3 regions of the Bacillus sp. PK3-067 genome follow, and region 3 is predicted to be linked to each of the others. Evidence: riboswitches for the same ligand, from Rfam matches in the RefSeq annotation. Region 3 holds a riboswitch; each other region holds the start of a gene.

Region 1 (3,223 bases), 210 kb from region 3:
CGCCACTTTGGATTGATGCATTGGCAATGATGCGTGACGGTTTTTTATTGGGGGAAATTGAGGAGAAATTAAAAGAAGAGTATCCATCCGAAGAAGTGAATATGTTAGCATTCACGAGGCAACTGTTAGAACTAGAACTTGTTGAAATGGTAGATGGAGAAGAGATAGCTTGCACAAAGAAGAAAGAGATAGATTGTTTAGCTTGGTTGCGTCCTCGTGTGGAACAATTCTTTCTTAATTTAAATAGAAAATATAGAAGCAAAGACCAGTAGTGGCCTTTGCTTTTTTTATAGGCTATGTTTAAAAAATAACAGCAAATGCTCTTGCGAAAGCACCGTCACTATTTTTAATTTTTAAAGGTGCTGCTGAGAAAAAGAAACGTTTTTCTTCGATAGCATCTAGATTTGTTAAGTTTTCAATTAAGTAAATATCATTCCCTAGTAATATGTGATGAATCGGTGATGTTTCTGTTGTGACTTCATCAGGGGAAATGAAATCTAAACCGATAGATTTTACTTTTAATCGCACTAGTTCTTTAGCTAATTCTTCAGAAAGATAAAATGCTTCCTTCTCATAAGCTTCTGTATTCCATTTTGTGGATAGATTAGAATGAAAAATAACAATATCACCTTCTTTTATGTCAGTATTATGCAATACTGTCTTAGGTAATTTTCGCTCTTGAATATGTGTTACATCTATAAGAACAGCTTCACCTACAAATTGATCCAGCGGTAATTGATCGATGGTCGTTGCGCCTGAAATAAAATGCGCAGGAGCATCACAATGCGTGCCAACATGAACGACAGAATGAAAATCTGTAACTTGATATCCTGATTCTTCAACACTTGTAACAGCTTCTAGTTGTATTTTAGGTGTTCCAGGAAATTGAGACATATTATTTTCAAATGTTTGTGATAAATCAATTACTTTCATTTTACATACCTCCAATATATGTTTTTCAAATAATAAAAAGCTCATCCTTCAGTATCAAGAAAGATGAGCTTTACATGCTAGTTGGGTTTTATCTTCCAAAATGCATTGCATTTTGCAGGAATTAGCACCTATTCAGTTTGTATAAACTGAGGTTGCTGGGCTTCAAAGGGCCGGTCCCTCTGCCTCTCTTGATAAAGAAGTATTCAGTTTTTAAAATCGGAATTTTCCGATAGTTAAATTGTAATTCATTTCCTTTTTGCGTGCAATACAAAATAGGTATTCACCCAAATAAAGCTGCTCGCATATTGTAGCTTATGTAAATAGAATGCTGCGAAGGAGTGAGTGCAGTGACAGGAAATGTATTAAATTATTATGCTGGTGGTAATACAGCTAGGGGATTTCACAATTTATACGAAGAGAATTTAAAAGGATTAGACAGATTATTTATCTTAAAGGGTGGCCCAGGAACGGGAAAATCTTCTTTAATAAAGGCAATAGGTCGTGAATGGATTGAAAAAGGATATGATATTGAATTTTTACATTGTTCTTCTGATAATAAATCGGTTGATGGTGTAATTATCCCAAAATTAAAAGTAGGAATTGTTGATGGGACATCGCCGCATGTTATTGAGCCAAAAATGCCAGGGGTTGTTGAAGAGTATATAAATTTAGGAATTGCTTGGGACTCAGATAAACTAAGAAAGCAGAAGTTAGAAATTGAAAGATTTGTTTCAGAAGCAAGCAAAGCTTTTCAGTCTGCTTACGCACGTTTTAAAGAGGCATTGGTTATACATGATGAGTGGGAGAAGATATATATTGATAATATAGATTTTAATAAAGCAAATGAACTAACCAATCAGCTAATCCAGAAATTATTTGCAGATAAAAGCGGGAGACAATCGCTTGTAAAACATCGTTTTTTAGGAGCTGCTACACCGAAAGGAGCAGTTGATTTTGTTCCTAATTTAACAGAAGGGTTACCACATCGTTATTTTATAAAAGGGCGCCCAGGCTCTGGAAAATCAACGATGCTCAAAAAGTTAGCTAAGGCAGCTGAAGAAAAAGGGTTTGAAGTTGAAGTATATCATTGCGGATTTGACCCGAATAGTCTTGATATGGTTATCGTAAGAGAATTAGGATTTGCAATTTTTGATAGCACCGCACCACATGAATATTTTCCAAGTCGCGAGGGTGATGAAATTATTGATATGTATGTCCTTATTGTTACGCCAGGGACGGATGAGAAATATGCGAAGGAAATTCGTGATGTCTCCATTCAATATAAAGCAAAAATGAATGAGGCGATGTCTTTCTTAGCGAAAGCAAAATCGGTTCGTGATAAATTAGAACGAATTTATATTGCTGCTATGGATTTTTCAATAGTAGATGCATATAAAGAGGAGATTCAAAAAGAGTTTGAACGAATTGCTGCTACTGTAATTGAAAAGCAACAATAGACGTTTCATTAGGCTGTCAGTAATTTCTGACAGTTTTTTTAGTATGTAGTAAAATTAATAGTGTATTGTCGAATTTCCAAGGAAATAATCAAAAAATGGAGATGTTATGAAATGAGAGAGAAAATCGAGTTGGAGTTAGAAAGAATTGAAAAAGAGAATGATGTAAAAATTTTATTTGCGGTGGAATCAGGGAGTCGTGCTTGGGGGTTTCCATCGAAAGATAGCGATTATGATGTTAGGTTTGTTTATATACATCCGGTAGAATGGTATTTATCAATTCATGACAAACGAGATGTAATTGAATATCCAATTAGTGATGATTTAGATATAAGTGGTTGGGATATTAAAAAGGCGTTGCAACTATTCGCGAAGTCGAATCCTGCTTTACTTGAGTGGATTCGATCACCAATTTTTTATTCGAAAAACTCTAATTTTCCAGAACTACTTCAACAGATGAGTGAGAAGAATTTTGATCCAAAAGCAACGATATATCATTATTTACATATGGCGTCGAAAAATTATCGTGAATTTTTGCAAGGTGAGAATGTAAAGCTGAAAAAGTACTTTTATGTATTACGTCCCATTTTAGCTTGTAAGTGGCTAGAAGAGAAAACGACTTTACCTCCTGTAGAATTTGATCGATTAATTACAGAATTATCATTAGAACGTAGCGTATTAGATGAAATTGAAAAGTTGTTAATAAAGAAAAAAGCAGGTACTGAATTAGATGTTGGATTGAAAATTAAGGTGCTAAATCAATTTTTAGAAGAACAAATTCATTACTATCAGCAATATGTAAAAGGAATTGAAAAGGGATCAGGAATCGATATTGA
Region 2 (3,223 bases), 2.4 Mb from region 3:
ACGAAATGGATATAAGCCACAAATTTTTAAAATCCCTTCTACTTTATTCTTAATTTCTTCCTTAGAAAAATTATGTAATGTTAATGTAAATGAAACTTCTTCAAAAACAGTAGGCTGTGTAATCATATGATTTGGATTTTGCATCACGTAAGATATGATTTCCCCACGTTTACGAATAGACCAAGAACTAATATCTTCACCTTTTAACGCAATTTTCCCATTTTTCATTTTGTTTATACCTATAAGACTATGAGCTAATGTTGATTTCCCTGCTCCATTATGTCCTAACAGTGCCACAATTTCTCCTTCATATATTAAAAGGTTTACATTTTCTAATACTTTTTGTTTATTAGGGTATGAAAATGATAAATTCTCCACTTTAAGTAATTCCTTGTTTTTAGCATTCCTTTCTAATATGACTTGTTTCTCCATCCACTCTTTTATAACGTTGCTTACCTTTTCTTTTTGAAGGTTTTCCATTGGATATATTACGTCATTATTACGATCAAAATGTAATCTCTTTAATGCTTCGATGTAAATAGGCTCTCTTAAGCCAATACGTGGTAATATATTTGACGCTAAGATTTCTTTTGGTGTTCCCATCGCAATGACTTTACCTTCATCAATTAATATAACTTTGTCTAAATCCAGTTTTAAAATTTCTTCTATCCTATGTTCGATAATAACAATCGTTTTATTATACTGCTCATGTATATCTTTCATAAGTTCTATCGTATGTATGGCGCTTAGTGGATCTAAGTTCGCTAATGGTTCATCGAACAATAATATATCCGCATTTGTTGTTAATAAACCAGCAAGAGAAACTGTTTGCTTTTGACCTCCTGATAATTCATGTGGACTTTGTTTATGAAACGTATGCATCTTCACCTTTCTTAATGAGTCCGAAACAATCTTTTTCATGTTATCTTGCTTTACACATTCATTTTCTAAATAAAAAGCTACATCTTCTTCTACTGTCAGACCAATAAATTGAGCATCTTGATCTTGTAAAATTGTTCCTACCTGTTTACTTTGTTCAAAAATACTTCCTTCCCTTGGGTCTTTACCGGCAATTAAAACGTTACCTGTGCTATTCCCTTCGTAAGAAAATGGGATTAGCCCATTTATACAATGAGCTAATGTCGACTTTCCTGAACCACTTCGTCCAGCAATTAGCACTTTTTCCCCAGGGTATATATGAAAGGTAATATCACTTAAAGTAGGCTGCGCAGCATGCCCATATTGAAAGGTGAATTGTTCAAACGAAATAATTGGTTGCATGTTAACATCCCTACTTTTCAATTTTTAAATGTGTATGTTTCTTATTGGATTTCGCCAAACCAATTGTAAGTGGCAATCCAAGTACTAAGAAAACGATGACATCGGAAATTGTTGCTCCTAATACTTGTATAACAATTTTGTCAAATGGTTCTCCCATCACAATAATATCGAATGCCCCAGCAAATATAATAGCAATGACAATACCAACTAGCCCAGTAATTGCTAAATAAGAAATATCCCCCTTGTTAAACGACCCGTTTTTCACACTAAAACCAACTCTTTTTTGAATAAGCCCCATTGAAAAACCAATAATTCCTGAACTAATAACCCATCCCCACCAAATACCCCATCCAGCAATCGTATCTGTTACGGTATGACCGATAAGTCCGATTAACAGTCCTGCCACTGGACCAAATAATGCTCCAAAAACAGTTAATATAGCTAATGCTGGTTTAATAAATGTATTCGGTGCAATAGAAAATCCCCAAAGTCCTAATATCCCGTATAATGCTGCTCCAATACCGATTGCTACTACTAACTTTGTTGATAATTTATTCATGACAATTCCCCTCTCATATTAGTCAACTTTTATTACTCTATATTTAATTTAAAAATGAATTATGCATCGACACTCCCTTTCTATACAACAAAAAAATGACCTCTTACATAAGAGGTCACTTTCTTTCACTTTCAAGAATCCTCTTATCTTTCAAAAAACACATCGTGTCCTCTGCGGAATTAGCACCTTCCTATAAAATTGCATAGGGGTTGCTGAGGTTTCTTAGGGCCGTTCCCTCCACCTCTCTGGATAAGTATTAATTTGTAATTCGTATTATGGCACTAAAGAATGTAAATTTCAACACTTTTCTTACTATTTTTATTTTTTATTAAATAGCACATTTAAATCATTGTATTCTTATCGGAATTATGAAATAATGAATTCAAAATCGTTTCGGGAGGACTGCATTATGAAAGTTATTGGTTTGATTGGAGGATTAAGTTGGGAATCTACATCATTATACTATAAACATATTAATACACTTACACTCTCTCAATACGATCAAAATGCGAAGCTAATTTTATATAGTATGGACTTTGGTGAAGTAACTACTTTATTACAAAACCATCAATATGAAGAAGTGAAAAATGAACTAGTTACAGTTGCAAAGAAAGTTGAAAAATCTGGGGCTGAATGTTTATTAATGTGTTCAAATACTGTACATCTATTTGCCGAGGAGGTAGAACAAGCAATATCTATCCCGCTTCTTCACATTGGTGATGTAAGTGCTAAAGAAATGGTAGAACAGAATATAAAACGTATCGGACTATTAGGAACAAAACAAACGATGGAGCAAGATTTCTATAAATCACGATTAGCGAAATATAACATTGAGACAATTATCCCAAATGACGAGGAAAGAACTTTTATCCACCATGTCATATTAGATGAATTAAGTAGAGGGATCATTTCAGAAACATCTAAAAAAAGGTTATTACAAATTACAAAATCATTAATTCAAAACGGTGCTGAAGGTATATTATTAGGCTGCACTGAAATACCTTTACTCATCTCCCAAAATGATCTTACTGTTCCCGTTTTTGATACTGCTTTTTTACATGCAAATACTGCTGTACAATTTGCTGGATAAGAATACACAAGCATAAAGGTGAGAACCTCTATGCTTGTATACAGTTACGACTATTTATCCCGCTATTTGCAGGCAGTAAAGCCCCACCAATTAAAGTTTTACTTTATTTAAAAGAGATTCAATAACTGCAATCGCTTCTTTTGAACCACCACATTCTAAAAAGCTATCATTAAGTTTTCTTATACCATATTTATACTTTTCATTTGAAAGTACATCTGTTACGGCCTCTTTTAAAGTGTGTACATTAACATGTTCTTTCAATAGTCTATGTGCCGCTTCAAGCTCAGTTAATC
Region 3 (3,223 bases):
TCCCTCCTTATCAAAACTGTTACTTTGCTGCTGGCAATTGTATTGGGTCAAACTTTTCATACGACGTATATTTTGCGTTCGTAATAATGTGTGCTTTATCCTTGCCATTGCTACTCATAATCATGTCTATCTTTGCTGATTCATATTTAAAATCTTTTGTAATGATATATTCTGCATCCACTTCTTCTATCTTCGCATTTTGTGCTTGTAACATTTTCTTCTGCGTTTCATCCATGCTAGTTAACATACTTTCTGTTTCTTGCCCTTTTAATGTAAATTTCAGTTTATATTTATCTCCGCTTTTCTCCAGCTTCATTTTATCTAAAACTACTTCCGGTACTTCTAATTTATCTATAATATCTTGAGTCGCTTTCATTCCACCAGCGTTTAATTGCTCCTCTGGTACGGTTACAACTTCTCCTGTATTAGGGTTTTTTACCTCACCAGCAACTTTACCATCCACAGTATACACTACAACATCTGTACCGGAAATATTCATTTCAGAACGAGAATTCTTTGTCTTTGGCTCTAATTGCATCTTAGCCTTTAATATATCCATCTCAGTTCCCTCAGCTTTTACCCCTACACCATATGTCATCGTTACATGTTCTTCATTTTTAAAAGCTTCATTCGTTTTCTTGAAAACATCTTTCGCCGTTAATTCCTTTTCTTTTTGAACGGATTCTTTTTTCGGCTCATCCGTCTTTGCTGTTTTCTCATTACTACACCCTACCCCTAGACTGATTGCAAGTACTAAACTTGAAACAAAAATAATTTTTTTCATATTGTTGCCCCCTTTCCCAAAATAATATCACCTCTTTTCCTATGAAATCTATATAATTTTTAATCTATACTCACTATATAGCGACATGTTTAATAAAGATCTTAAATATGATGTAAATAAAGACAACTCATTTCAGGAGGACATTATGAAGGCGATCATTTGCACACAGTATGGACCACCTAACGTTCTTCAGCTTCAAAATATAGAGAAACCTATACCTAAAAAGAACGAAGTATTAGTTAAAATTCACGCAACAAGTGTATCGACTGGAGATTGTAGAATACGCGGATTTAATAGCCCTCTATTATTTTGGATTCCTATGCGACTTATATTAGGACTTAGAAAACCGAGAAACCCTATACTTGGCGTAGAATTAGCAGGAGAGATAGAGGAGATCGGGACAGATGTAACTCAATTTAAAAAAGGAGATCAAATTTTTGCATTAACAGAACTAAATCTTGGTGGTTATGCCGAATACACATGCGTGCATGAAAGTGGATTAATAACATTAAAACCTACCAATGTAACGTATGAAGAAGCGGCAGTTATTCCTTTTGGTGGAACTTCAGCGTTGCATTTTCTGAGAAAAGGCCGAATAAAAAAGGGGCAACAAGTTCTCATATATGGTGCCTCTGGATCAGTAGGAACAGCTGCCATACAACTCGCTAAATATTTTGGTGCGATCGTTACAGCTGTTTGTAGTAATTCAAATTTTGAACTAGTGCAATCTTTAGGAGCGGATAAAGTGATTGATTATACGAAAGAAGATTTTACTAAGCGGCGCGAGCGTTACGATATTATATTTGATGCAGTTGGGAAGCATAAAAAATCCCTTTGTAAACAAGTATTAGCGCCTAATGGAAAATATGTATCTGTGAATGGAATGATGGCAAAAGTAAGTAAAGAGGATATGATTCTACTAAAAAGACTAACTGAAACAGAACATTTAAAACCTGTTATTGATAGAACTTACCGATTAGAAGAAATTGCTGAAGCTCATATGTATGTGGAAAAAGGGCATAAAAAAGGAAACGTTTCGATTACCTTAAAATAAAATATATTCAGAAAACAATATTGACAATTCTTTTTGTAAGATTTACTATTAGTACCATACTAAAAAACTACATACACATACTCTTATCAAGAGTGGCGGAGGGACTGGCCCGATGATGCCCGGCAACCGAGCTTATGACGTATAAGCTAAGGTGCTAATTCCTGCAAAACGAGTTTTCGTTTTGGAAGATAAGAGAGGAATCTATTTCGTCTATTCGGCACCTCTCTTATTTTTTGGGAGGTGCTTTTTATTTTGGAACGTATATGAAGGGGGATTTATAGATGAAAAAGGTATTATTAAGCATTGTAAGCGGAGCAGTATTATTATTAGGCGCATGTAGTGTGAGTTCAGATAAAGAGGTAAAAGAATTAGACGAGAAAAAGATTACTGTCGGTGTAACAGGTGGACCACATGAACAAATTTTTGAAAAGGTAAAAGAAGTTGCAGCAAAAGATGGCCTCGAAATTGATATAAAAGTATTTAATGATTATGTAGCGCCAAACGTATCATTAGATGAAAAAAGCCTTGATGTAAATAGCTACCAAACGAAATCGTATTTAGATGTATTTAAAGCTGAACGCAATATGAAATTAGCTGAAGTATTTTCAACAGTAACATTCCCTATGGGTGTATATTCTAAAGATATAAAAGATGTAAAAGACTTAAAAGAGGGCGATGCAATTGCTGTACCAAATGACCCAACGAATGAACTTCGAGCTTTAAAATTATTTGAAAAAGCAGGGGTTTTAAAAGTTGATCCAAAGGCTACAGAAAAAGCGACTGCAAAAGATGTAATTGAAAATCCAAAAAAATTAAAGATTGTCGAATTAGAGGCATCTCAATTACCAACGCAACTAAGTGAAGTGAAAGCAGCTGCAATTAACACAAACTTTGCATTAGGTGCAAAATTAAGTCCAGCGAAAGATTCTATTTTCCGCGAAGGAAAAGATTCACCCTATGTGAACTGGGTTGTTGTTCGTACTGAAAATAAAGATGATGCCGTTGTAAATAAATTAAAGAAAGCTTATCAATCTAAAGAAGTAAAAGAGTTTATCGAGAAAAAATTTGATGGTTCAGTTTTACCATCTTGGTAGGAGCTGACGATAATGATTGAATTAAAAAACATATCCAAAGTATTTACAACAAAAAAAGGGAATGTTGAGGCTCTTAAGTCTACTTCCCTTAAAGTAGAAAAAGGCGAGGTATTTGGAATCATTGGGTATAGTGGCGCTGGTAAAAGTACATTGATTCGATGTGTAAATTTATTAGAAAAACCAACGACAGGAAATATCATTGTAAACGAACAAGACTTAACAACGTTATCGACAAAAGAACTAGCAAAAGCGAGACAAAAAATCGGAATGATCTTTCAAGGATTCAATTTA

Evidence for each region. Region 3 has a riboswitch for S-adenosylmethionine ahead of M1D73_RS01010 (MetQ/NlpA family ABC transporter substrate-binding protein). Riboswitches for the same ligand answer to the same signal wherever they lie in the genome.
Region 1: it holds a riboswitch for S-adenosylmethionine, as region 3 does, so the genes downstream of both, M1D73_RS02070 (cyclase family protein) here and M1D73_RS01010 (MetQ/NlpA family ABC transporter substrate-binding protein) in region 3, are expected to answer to the same signal.
Region 2: it holds a riboswitch for S-adenosylmethionine, as region 3 does, so the genes downstream of both, M1D73_RS13170 (ECF-type riboflavin transporter substrate-binding protein) here and M1D73_RS01010 (MetQ/NlpA family ABC transporter substrate-binding protein) in region 3, are expected to answer to the same signal.

Annotation. Positions count from the first base shown of each region.
Region 1 covers NZ_CP096490.1:384,301-387,523, forward strand. The annotation lists gene M1D73_RS02065 (hypothetical protein) at 1-272, shown strand, start outside; gene M1D73_RS02070 (cyclase family protein) at 301-933, opposite strand; SAM riboswitch class I at 1,019-1,131, opposite strand; gene M1D73_RS02075 (PRK06851 family protein) at 1,281-2,390, shown strand; gene M1D73_RS02080 (nucleotidyltransferase domain-containing protein) at 2,502-3,223, shown strand, end outside.
Region 2 covers NZ_CP096490.1:2,561,551-2,564,773, reverse strand. The annotation lists gene M1D73_RS13175 (ABC transporter ATP-binding protein) at 1-1,281, opposite strand, end outside; gene M1D73_RS13170 (ECF-type riboflavin transporter substrate-binding protein) at 1,292-1,840, opposite strand; SAM riboswitch class I at 1,981-2,096, opposite strand; gene M1D73_RS13165 (aspartate/glutamate racemase family protein) at 2,250-2,930, shown strand; gene M1D73_RS13160 (macrolide family glycosyltransferase) at 3,021-3,223, opposite strand, start outside.
Region 3 covers NZ_CP096490.1:172,412-175,634, reverse strand. The annotation lists gene M1D73_RS01020 (DUF6612 family protein) at 20-784, opposite strand; gene M1D73_RS01015 (NAD(P)-dependent alcohol dehydrogenase) at 930-1,838, shown strand; SAM riboswitch class I at 1,919-2,033, shown strand; gene M1D73_RS01010 (MetQ/NlpA family ABC transporter substrate-binding protein) at 2,120-2,932, shown strand; gene M1D73_RS01005 (methionine ABC transporter ATP-binding protein) at 2,945-3,223, shown strand, end outside.